2 regions of the Methylosinus sp. LW3 genome follow, and region 2 is predicted to be linked to the other one. Evidence: riboswitches for the same ligand, from Rfam matches in the RefSeq annotation. Region 2 holds a riboswitch; the other holds the start of a gene.
The links. A riboswitch is a leader RNA that binds a small molecule or an ion and turns the genes downstream of it on or off. The one in region 2 is predicted to bind fluoride.
Positions count from the first base shown of each region.

Region 1: it holds a riboswitch for fluoride, as region 2 does, so the genes downstream of both, METLW3_RS29070 (hypothetical protein) here and smbP (small metal-binding protein SmbP) in region 2, are expected to answer to the same signal.

Region 1 covers NZ_AZUO01000001.1:2,107,293-2,111,697, reverse strand. Annotated here, with positions in the region: gene METLW3_RS25450 (TonB-dependent receptor) at 1-441, shown strand, start outside; gene METLW3_RS0110740 (alpha/beta hydrolase) at 537-1,502, shown strand; gene METLW3_RS0110735 (hypothetical protein) at 1,515-1,964, opposite strand; gene METLW3_RS29070 (hypothetical protein) at 2,098-2,379, opposite strand; fluoride riboswitch at 2,606-2,668, opposite strand; gene chrA (chromate efflux transporter) at 2,815-4,056, shown strand; gene METLW3_RS0110720 (hypothetical protein) at 4,049-4,405, opposite strand, start outside.
Region 2 covers NZ_AZUO01000001.1:3,713,310-3,717,714, forward strand. Annotated here, with positions in the region: gene METLW3_RS0118625 (DEAD/DEAH box helicase) at 1-1,591, shown strand, start outside; gene METLW3_RS0118630 (DUF190 domain-containing protein) at 1,592-1,927, opposite strand; gene crcB (fluoride efflux transporter CrcB) at 1,930-2,328, opposite strand; gene smbP (small metal-binding protein SmbP) at 2,392-2,745, opposite strand; fluoride riboswitch at 3,044-3,105, opposite strand; gene METLW3_RS0118650 (DUF1491 family protein) at 3,267-3,617, shown strand; gene METLW3_RS0118655 (GNAT family N-acetyltransferase) at 3,640-4,140, shown strand; gene queC (7-cyano-7-deazaguanine synthase QueC) at 4,116-4,405, opposite strand, start outside.

The sequences.
Region 1 (4,405 bases), 1.6 Mb from region 2:
CTCTCCGGCCGCGGCAAGCTCTATGAGGCGCCCGATGTCGGCAGCTTCACGCTCTCGGGCGTCATCGGCTATGTCTATGGCGAAAATCTCGATCGCGGCGACGGGCTCTATCACATCATGCCGCTCAATGCGCGCTTCGCTCTCGAGCACAAGCTCGGAGGCTGGAGCAGCGCCGTCGAGCTGCAGCTGGTCGACAGCAAGACGCATGTGAGCACGGCGCGCAATGAATTGAAGACGCCCTCCTACGGACTCGTCAATCTGCGCACCGCCTATGAATGGGACGCGTTCCGCATCGATCTCGGCATCACCAATGTCGCCGACGTTCGCTATTATTCGCCGCTCGGCGGCTTCGATTACACGAATTACAAGAAGACGAGCGTCTTCGGCGCCGTGCCGGGACAAGGCCGCTCCTATTACGCGGGACTGACGATGAAGTTCTGAGCTTCGCCTTTTGCGCGGTCCGGCGAGACATGCGATAGACGGGGCGAGAGGCGCAGGCAGCGCCTTTCGTTCCGGCCGCAGCAGGATCGCCCGACATGCCGCTCACCGAATCGCAGCTCATCGGTACGCCCGACAATCCCGTACCGCCCAATGCGAAGGTCTTCGCCATTCGCACGGCGGATGGACGCAGCTTGCGCGCGGCGAGCTTCGCGCCGCCGCGTGGGGCGATCGGCACAGTGGCGCTGTTTCAGGGCCGGGCCGAGTTCATCGAGAAATATTTCGAGACGATCAATGATCTGCTCGCCCGCGACCTCCATGTGGTGACGCTGGATTGGCGCGGACAGGGCGGCTCGGAGCGCGATCTTTCCGATCCGCGCAAGGGCCATGTCGATGATTTCGCGCTCTATCAGCGCGATCTCGACGCTTTCATCACCGATGTTCTGGCGCTCGAATGCCCCTCCCCCTGGCATGCGCTGGCGCATTCCATGGGCGGCGCCATTTTGCTCGATCGCGTCCATTCGGCGCGCTCGCCTTTCGATCGCGTCATCGTCGCCGCGCCGATGGTCGACTTCGAGGGACTACGCTTTCCGATCGGCGCGCGCGCCATCGCCGACACGCTCGATATGTTCGGCCTCGGCGCCATGTATGTGCCGGGCGGCGGACCGAAATCGCTGGAGGAGCTGCCCTTCGAGGGCAATCGGCTGACCTCCGATCCCGCGCGCTTTTCCCGCAACGCCAATGTGGTGCGCGCCGCGCCGCATCTCGCCATCGGCGATCCGACCGTCGGCTGGGTCAACGCCGCCTTCCGGCTGATGAAGCAGCTCAGCGCGCCCGAATACGCCCGCGCCGTGCGCACGCCGGTAATGGCGTTTCTCTGCGGTCGCGACCGCATCGTCTCCTCGCGCGCGATCGAGCGCTTCGCTCAAAGGCTGCCGGTCGCGAGCCTCATAGAGGTTCCCGGCGCGCGTCACGAATTGCTGATGGAGCGCGACGAATTGCGCGAGCAGTTCTGGGCGGCGTTCGACGCTTTCGTCCCTGGCGAGGCGGTGGATCGCGCCTGAGCGCTCTTCCGATCACTCGAAGGCGGTCTGAAAGCGCACGATCGCCCGCGCCACCGGCCGCGTCGGCAGATAGCAGAAGGAGTTGGTGGCGATTTTCGCCTCCTTGCAGTGCTCGTGCTCGGCGTTCCACTCATAGCCGAGCCGCTCCATGCAGGCGACGATATGATCATGCAACACGCGGCTGTTCTTGTGCCGCTCCTGGGGGAGCTTGCTCTCGCTGTCGAGCTCGCAATCGGTGACGTCTATCTTCAGCCCGGCGAAATAGCGTCCGCTGCTGCTGCCGGTGACGAAGACGAACTCTGTGGCGACGATGAAGGCGAGGCCGACGGCGAAGGCGACGCGCGCCTTGAACTTGCTGTCGAAGTAGTCGATGCCGATGAAGGACAGCCCGCCGAGCGCCAGCAATCCGCCGCCGAGCATGAGCGTCAGCGGAGCCACGAAGGCGGCGATATCCTCATTCATCGGCACATCTCCCGTCTGTTCCCGACGGGGCGCCGCCTTCCCCTCAGTCTCGAGGTCAAATGGAGCATGTCCTCCAACCGGCAAGCGCCCTGCAGGGGCGAGCGGCGAGCTTAGGCTCGCCGCCGCGATCGGGCTATTCGAATCTCAGCTGAAACGCGGTGATCGCGCGCTCGAAGCCGGTGGCCGGCAGATAGCAATAGGCATTGGTGGCGACCGGCGCATCCTTGCAATTGCGATGCGCGGGAGCCCATTCATAGCCGGCCTCCTGCATGCAGCCGAGAATGTGCTTGTGGATGACATTGACGTCCACGCCGAGACGCGCCTCCGGATGCGCGGACTCGCCCTCGAGCTCGCAGGCGGAAGTCTGCACCTGCTGCGCCTTGAAGAATGAGACGCTGCTGCCGGCGAGCACCACCTCGAGCGCGGCGAGAACGATGGAGCCCGCGACGAGCGCGGCGATCGCCTGGACGCGCGACTTCAGAAATTGAATCTCGATGAAGTAGAGCCCGCCAGCGGCGATCAGCGCTCATCCGATGACGAGAGCGAAAGGGGTGACGAAAACCGAGAGATCCTGATTCATCTGCTTCCTCCTGCATTGCGAGCGCGCAAGCGCCCTTGTTCGATGATCTTCCGATCATCGGCATTGAGCAGGAGTCATCAGCCTCTTCGGCGGTTGTAGGGGGCACCCCATCCCCTGGCGCGCCGGCTATCGCCGCGCGACCTTATGTAGCTAATTCGATACATAAAGCCTGCCGGGTCGTCAATGCGCAGGCGGGCGGCGCGTGGCGGACGCCTTCCGCGATCCCGCGCGCGAGCGTATGAGCCGCCGAGAGGACAAGGCGAAACGCTCATGCGCAACGACATAGACGACATCGTCGGCTCCCGACCTCCGCGGCATCCGGCTCTCGAGGCTCTTCTCGCCTTTTTGCAGCTGGGACTGACCAGCTTCGGCGGACCGATCGCCCATATCGGCTACTTCCGGGCCGAATTCGTCGAGCGCCGCAAATGGCTGAGCGAGACGGCCTTTGCCGATTTCGTCGCGCTCTGCCAATTTCTGCCTGGACCGGCCAGCAGCCAGCTCGGCTTCATTCTCGGCATGTCGCGCGCCGGCCTGCTCGGCGGCTTCTCGGCCTGGCTCGGCTTCACCTTGCCCTCGGCCGTCGCCCTCGTCCTTTTCGCCTATGGCGTCTCACAGCTCGGCGATGTCGCGCATCTTTCCTGGCTGCACGGCCTCGCGATTGTCGCCGTGGCCGTCGTCGCACAGGCGGTCTGGGGCATGGCGCGGAGCCTCTGCCCGGATCGCGAGCGCGCCACGATCGCGCTCGCGGCAATGATCCTCACTCTGGCGCTTCCCTCGGCCGCGGGCCAGATCGGCGCCATTGTCGGCGGCGGCCTCATCGGATGGCTGCTGCTCCCACAGAGATCGGCGCCGGCGTCGGCGCCGATCTCCGCCGGCTTCATCGGTCGGCGCGCCGGCCTCGCCTCGCTCGCTCTCTTCGTCCTCGTGCTGATCGGCGCGCCGATTCTCGCCGCTACCACCGGCGCGCATTGGCTCGCCATTTTCGCGGCTTTCTTTCGTTCCGGCGCTCTGGTGTTCGGCGGCGGCCATGTGGTGCTGCCGCTGCTGCAGCAGGCGGTGACGCCGCCGGGCTGGATCGGCTCGGACGCCTTCCTCGCAGGCTACGCCGCCGCCCAGGCCGTGCCCGGCCCCCTCTTCACCTTCGCGGCGTTTCTCGGCGCGGCGATGCGCGAGCCGCCCAACGGCTGGGCGGGCGCGATCCTGTGCCTCGTCGCCATCTATCTGCCGTCCTTGCTGCTGCTGCTCGGCGTGCTGCCATTCTGGGATGCGGTGCGCGGCCGCTCGGCCATGCGTTCGGCGCTCGCCGGCGTCAATGCGGCCGTGGTCGGCATTCTCACGGGCGCGCTCTACACGCCGGTCTGGACCAGCGCGGTCTTCTCGGCTGCGGATTTCTGCCTCGCGGCGACGGCCTATCTGCTGCTGGTCTTCTGGCGGGCGCCGGCCTGGCTCGTCGTCCTCTTCGGAGCGCTCGGCGCAGTCGCGATCGACTCCTTCGGCCGATCGCTCACTTGATCTCGGCGAAGCCCAATGGCTTGGCGTCGCTCGGCGCGGAGGCCGGCTCGCCCCGTGTCGCCGCGGCGATCGTCACGCCCGATTCTGCGCCCGCCGCCGCGGCGACGGCCTCGGGCGTATCGGAGAGAAAGGCGGCGAGCTCATCGGCGCCCCGCGCCGCGACCGCGGCCAGCGCCCGATCGTCGAGCAGCGTCCAGGGATCGCCGGCGCCGGTCACGGCCACCTCGTCGGTGAGCCGGCGGGCGCGTCGTCCGTTGCGGTCGAAAATATCGAAGACATAGGCGAAGCGCGTCGCCCCTTCGGGGCTCACATAGGCGGTGAGATAGCCGCGCAGACGATAGGCGGCCGC
Region 2 (4,405 bases):
CGCCGCGCCGGATTGGGCGGGCTGGCTCGAGGCGCTGGCCCGCCAAAAGCGCGCGACGCGTTTCGAGACCGGGCAGGCGGCGTTCTGGGTCGCGGCCGAGCGGCTGACGCAATTTCACGCCCTCTGGCCCAAGGCGCGGCTGGCGCCGAAGATTTCGCCGCCCGAGAGCGAGGCGCCGGCGCTATGGTCGGCCGAGCAGGCGCTGATCGAGATTTTGCGCGGTCGGCTCGAGGGGCTGGGTCCGGTCACGCAAACGGGGCTCGCCGCGGCGCTCGGCCTCGAGCCCACGAGCCTCGCGACGGCGCTCGTCGCGCTGGAGGTGGAAGGCACGATCATGCGCGGGCGTTTCCTGCCCGGCGCCAATGACGAGCAATGGTGCGACCGCCGCCTGCTGGCGCGCATCCACCATTACACGATCAAGCGTCTGCGCGCGGAGATCGAGCCGGTGGCGGCGCGCGACTTCCTGCGCTTCCTCTTCGATTGGCAGCATGTCGCCGAGGACGCTCGGCTGAAGGGGCCGGAGGCGCTGCCTGCCGCACTCTCCGGGCTCGAGGGATATGAAGCGCCGGCGGGCGCGTGGGAGACGGAAATTCTCCCGGCCCGCCTCTCCGATTACGAGACCGGATATCTCGATTCGCTCTGCCTCTCCGGCCGCATCGCCTGGGCGCGGCTGACGCCGCCTGCCGCCACCAAAGGCGCCCGCGCGGTCTCGCCGATCAAAAGCTCGCCGGTCGCCCTTTTGGAGCGGCGACGGCTCGGCGATTGGACCTCGATCGCCACCCCCACCGAGCCGCCGGCGCTGAGCGGCCGCGCTCAATTGGCGCTCGAAACGCTGCGCGCCGAGGGGGCGCTGTTCTTCGAGGAGCTGGTCGACGCCTCGCGCCTGTTGCGCTCCGAGCTGGAGACGGCGCTGGGCGAGCTGGCGGCGCTCGGCCTCGTCACCTCGGACAGTTTCGGCGGGCTGCGCGCGCTGCTCGTGCCTTCCGAGAAGCGCAAGCCTTTCGACGGCGCGCGGCGGCGCGGCAAAGTGCTTTCCTTCGGCATGGAGAGCGCCGGGCGCTGGTCGCTCATTCGCCGCGCCTATGCGCCGCCGGGCTCGCAAGCGCGTCATGCTTGCGTGGAGCACATCGCGCAGGCGCTGCTGCGCCGTTATGGCGTCGTCTTCTGGCGCCTTTTGGCGCGCGAAGGCGGCTGGCTGCCGCCCTGGCGCGATCTCTTGCGCGTCTATCGACGGCTCGAGGCGCGCGGCGAAATTCGCGGCGGGCGTTTCGTCGCCGGCTTTTCCGGCGAGCAATATGCGCTGCCGGACGCCGTCGGCCTGCTGCGCGAGATTCGCCGCCGGCCGGCCGACGGGCAATATGTGTCGCTGTCGGCGGCCGATCCGCTCAATCTCATCGGCGTGCTGACCCCGGGCGGCAAGCTCGCCGCGCTCACCGGCAATCGCCTGCTGTTTCGCGACGGATTGCCGATCGCCGCGCTCGCGGGCGGCAAGATCGAATTTCTGACGAGCGTCGATGAGGCGACGCGATGGGAGGCGGAGAAGCGCCTCATCCGCTCGGCGGCGCGGGGGCAGCTCGCCGATCTGGCGTGATCACGTCTTCTCGCCATAGCGCATCACGCGCACTTTCTCGAGCGTGACCAGCCCGCCGCTCATCATCGAGTCGAGCGTCGGCAGAAAGGCGTCGATCTTGTCCTCTTCGTCGACGATCTCTATGACAATGGGGAGATCTTCCGAGAGGCTCAATATCTTCGTCGTGCGCAGCCGGCTGTTATGGCCGAATCCTACAGGGCCGCGCAGCACGGTGGCGCCGGCGAGGTGCAGCGCGCGCGCCGTCCGCACGATCGCCTCATGCAGCGGTCGCCCTTCGAATTTCTCGTCCTCGCCAATGAAGATGCGCAGCAGAGTCGCGTCTCGAGGCAATTGCATCGTCAGGCTCCTTTCAGCGCGTTGAGATGAGCGGCGGCGAGATGTCCGAGCCAGACGGCGAAAAGACAGAGCCCGAACGACAGGCCGATATTGGCGAGCGCAGCGAAGGCCTCGCCGCCGCGCGCCAGATTGAGCGTCTGCAGGCCGAAGGAGGAGAAGGTCGTATAGCCCCCGCATAGGCCGATCATCACGAATTGGCGCGTCTGCGTATCGACGAAGAGACGGCCGTCCCCCGGCGACGTGAGCGTCGCGAAAAAGCCGATCGCGAAACAGCCGGAGACATTCACGATCAGCGTGCCCCAGGGAAAGGCCTCGCCGAAGCAGCGGGAGACGACTCCCGAGAGCCAATAGCGCGCGACGCCGCCGATCGCGCTGCCGATCATGATGAGAACATAGATCATCTCGAGCCTTTGCCGGTGGGAGCTTCGCGCGAGGCCGATCGCGGCCTCGCGCGTCGCAGAGCTTTATTGGGCGGTCTCTTTGCTCGCTTCCTCGAGATGCGAGAGCGCTTCCTTCGCCTGCTTGGTCGCGGCTTCGGTGTGATTCGCCTGCCCCTCCTCTATCGCCGCCTTTATATGGACGATCGCCTCGGCCATGTGCGGATTGGGCTTGAACTTCTGAAGGCCCTCGGCTTTCTCGAGCGCGAGATCGGCGTGATAGGAGAGCAGGCCGGCGTCATGCAGCTTGCCGCCCTGGGTGATCGCTTCATTGACGTGATAGATCGCCTGGTCCAGCCGGTCGTCGGCGCGAGCGAGCGTCGGCCCGATGAGCGCCGCGAGGCCGAGGCTGGCGGCGAGCCCGAATTTGCGAATTTTCATTTCACTCTCCTCATTTCGACCGTTGCGGTCGACGTTTCGGATTCGATTTTTCGTCGCCGGCCGCGCCGACGCGGCGCAGCCGGTGAACGCGGTCATTCGAATCTCATTGGATTGGCCGTGACCGCCCGGCCGAGGGCGCGCGCCTCTGCGCGACGAAGCTCGATCGAAAGCGCGGCGACGATGCGCGCGCATTCGACGGATCGGACTTTACGAAACGGAAAAACCGCGGCGATCGGACTCATGACGGACTCCTGCCGAGCGAATAGATCGCTCTCTCCGACGATCGGTCGATCATCGGACATCAGCAGGAGTCATCAGCCTTTGCGGCGGTTGAAGGGGGACCCCATCCCCCGGCCGCACGCGCGAGCGGCGGCCTTGGCGAAATTGGTATCTGAGCGATGAGACAGCGTCAAGAACGGGCTGAAGCCGAGCCGTTCTCGCGCTCGTCGATCGAAGCGCCGCCGCCGGCGGCAATGTCGAAAGCGCTTGCGCGGACGGGTTCTCATGGCTGAAAAGAATTCATGCGTCTCCGATCCGACTTTTTCGTCTCCGCCCTCATCCGCCGCGCCGAGACGGCCGGCTCCGTCGCCATGCTGCGCCGCCGCGGCTCCGAGGAAGCGGGCGCGATCTTCGTGAAGATCGACCGCCTGGATGGACGCGCGGCGCTGCTCGGGCCGGCGCCGCAGAGCGTGGATTTGCCGGAAGGCGTCGATCGCCTTTTCGCGCGTCTGCACGCGGATGAATGGGTGACGCCGCTGGAGGCCGAGGAGCGCGCCCGCAAGGAGATCGCCTTCGATCCGGATTTATGGCTAGTCGAGATCGAGGATCGCGAGGGCAAGAGCTTCGTCGATATCGCGGCTCGAACGGCCTGAGCCGCTCGATCGAGGACGACCCATGCGCATTCGCCCCGCTCGAAACAGCGACGCGCCGGCGATCTGGCGCGTCATCGGCCCGACCATCCGCGCCGGCGAGACCTATGCGCTCGATCGCGACATGAGCGAGGCCGACGCCCTCGCCTATTGGCTGGGCGCGGATCGCGAGACCTTCGTCGCGGAAGACGACGAGGGGAGGATCATCGGCTCCTATTACCTGCGCGCCAATCAGGCCGGCGGCGGAGCCCATATCTGCAATTGCGGCTATATGACCAGCGCCGAAGCGGCCGGTCGCGGCGTCGCCCGCGCAATGTGCGCGCATTCGCTGGATCATGCGCGCGAGCGCGGCTTTCGCGGCATGCAGTTCAACTTCGTCGTCGAGACGAACATCCGCGCCATCCGCCTATGGCGCTCTTTCGATTTCGAGATCGTCGGCCGGCAGCCGCGCGCCTTCCAGCATCCGACGCTGGGCTTGGTCGACGCCTTGGTGATGTTTCGTCAGCTCGGCGCGCCGGAAGGCTGAGCCGCGCGATATTTCTCCCAGCCGGCGGCGCGCAGGCGGCAGGCGGGACATTCGCCGCAGCCATGGCCCCAGTCGAAACGCTTGCCGCGCTCGCCCAGATAGCAGGTGTGGCTCTCCTCGACGATGAGCCGCACCAGCGGCTCGCCGCCCAGATCCTCGGCGAGCTTCCAGGTCGCGGCCTTGTCGATCCACATCAGCGGCGTGAGGATTGCGAGCTTCCGGTCCATGCCCAAAGTCAGCGCTGTCTCCACCGCGCGGATCGTCG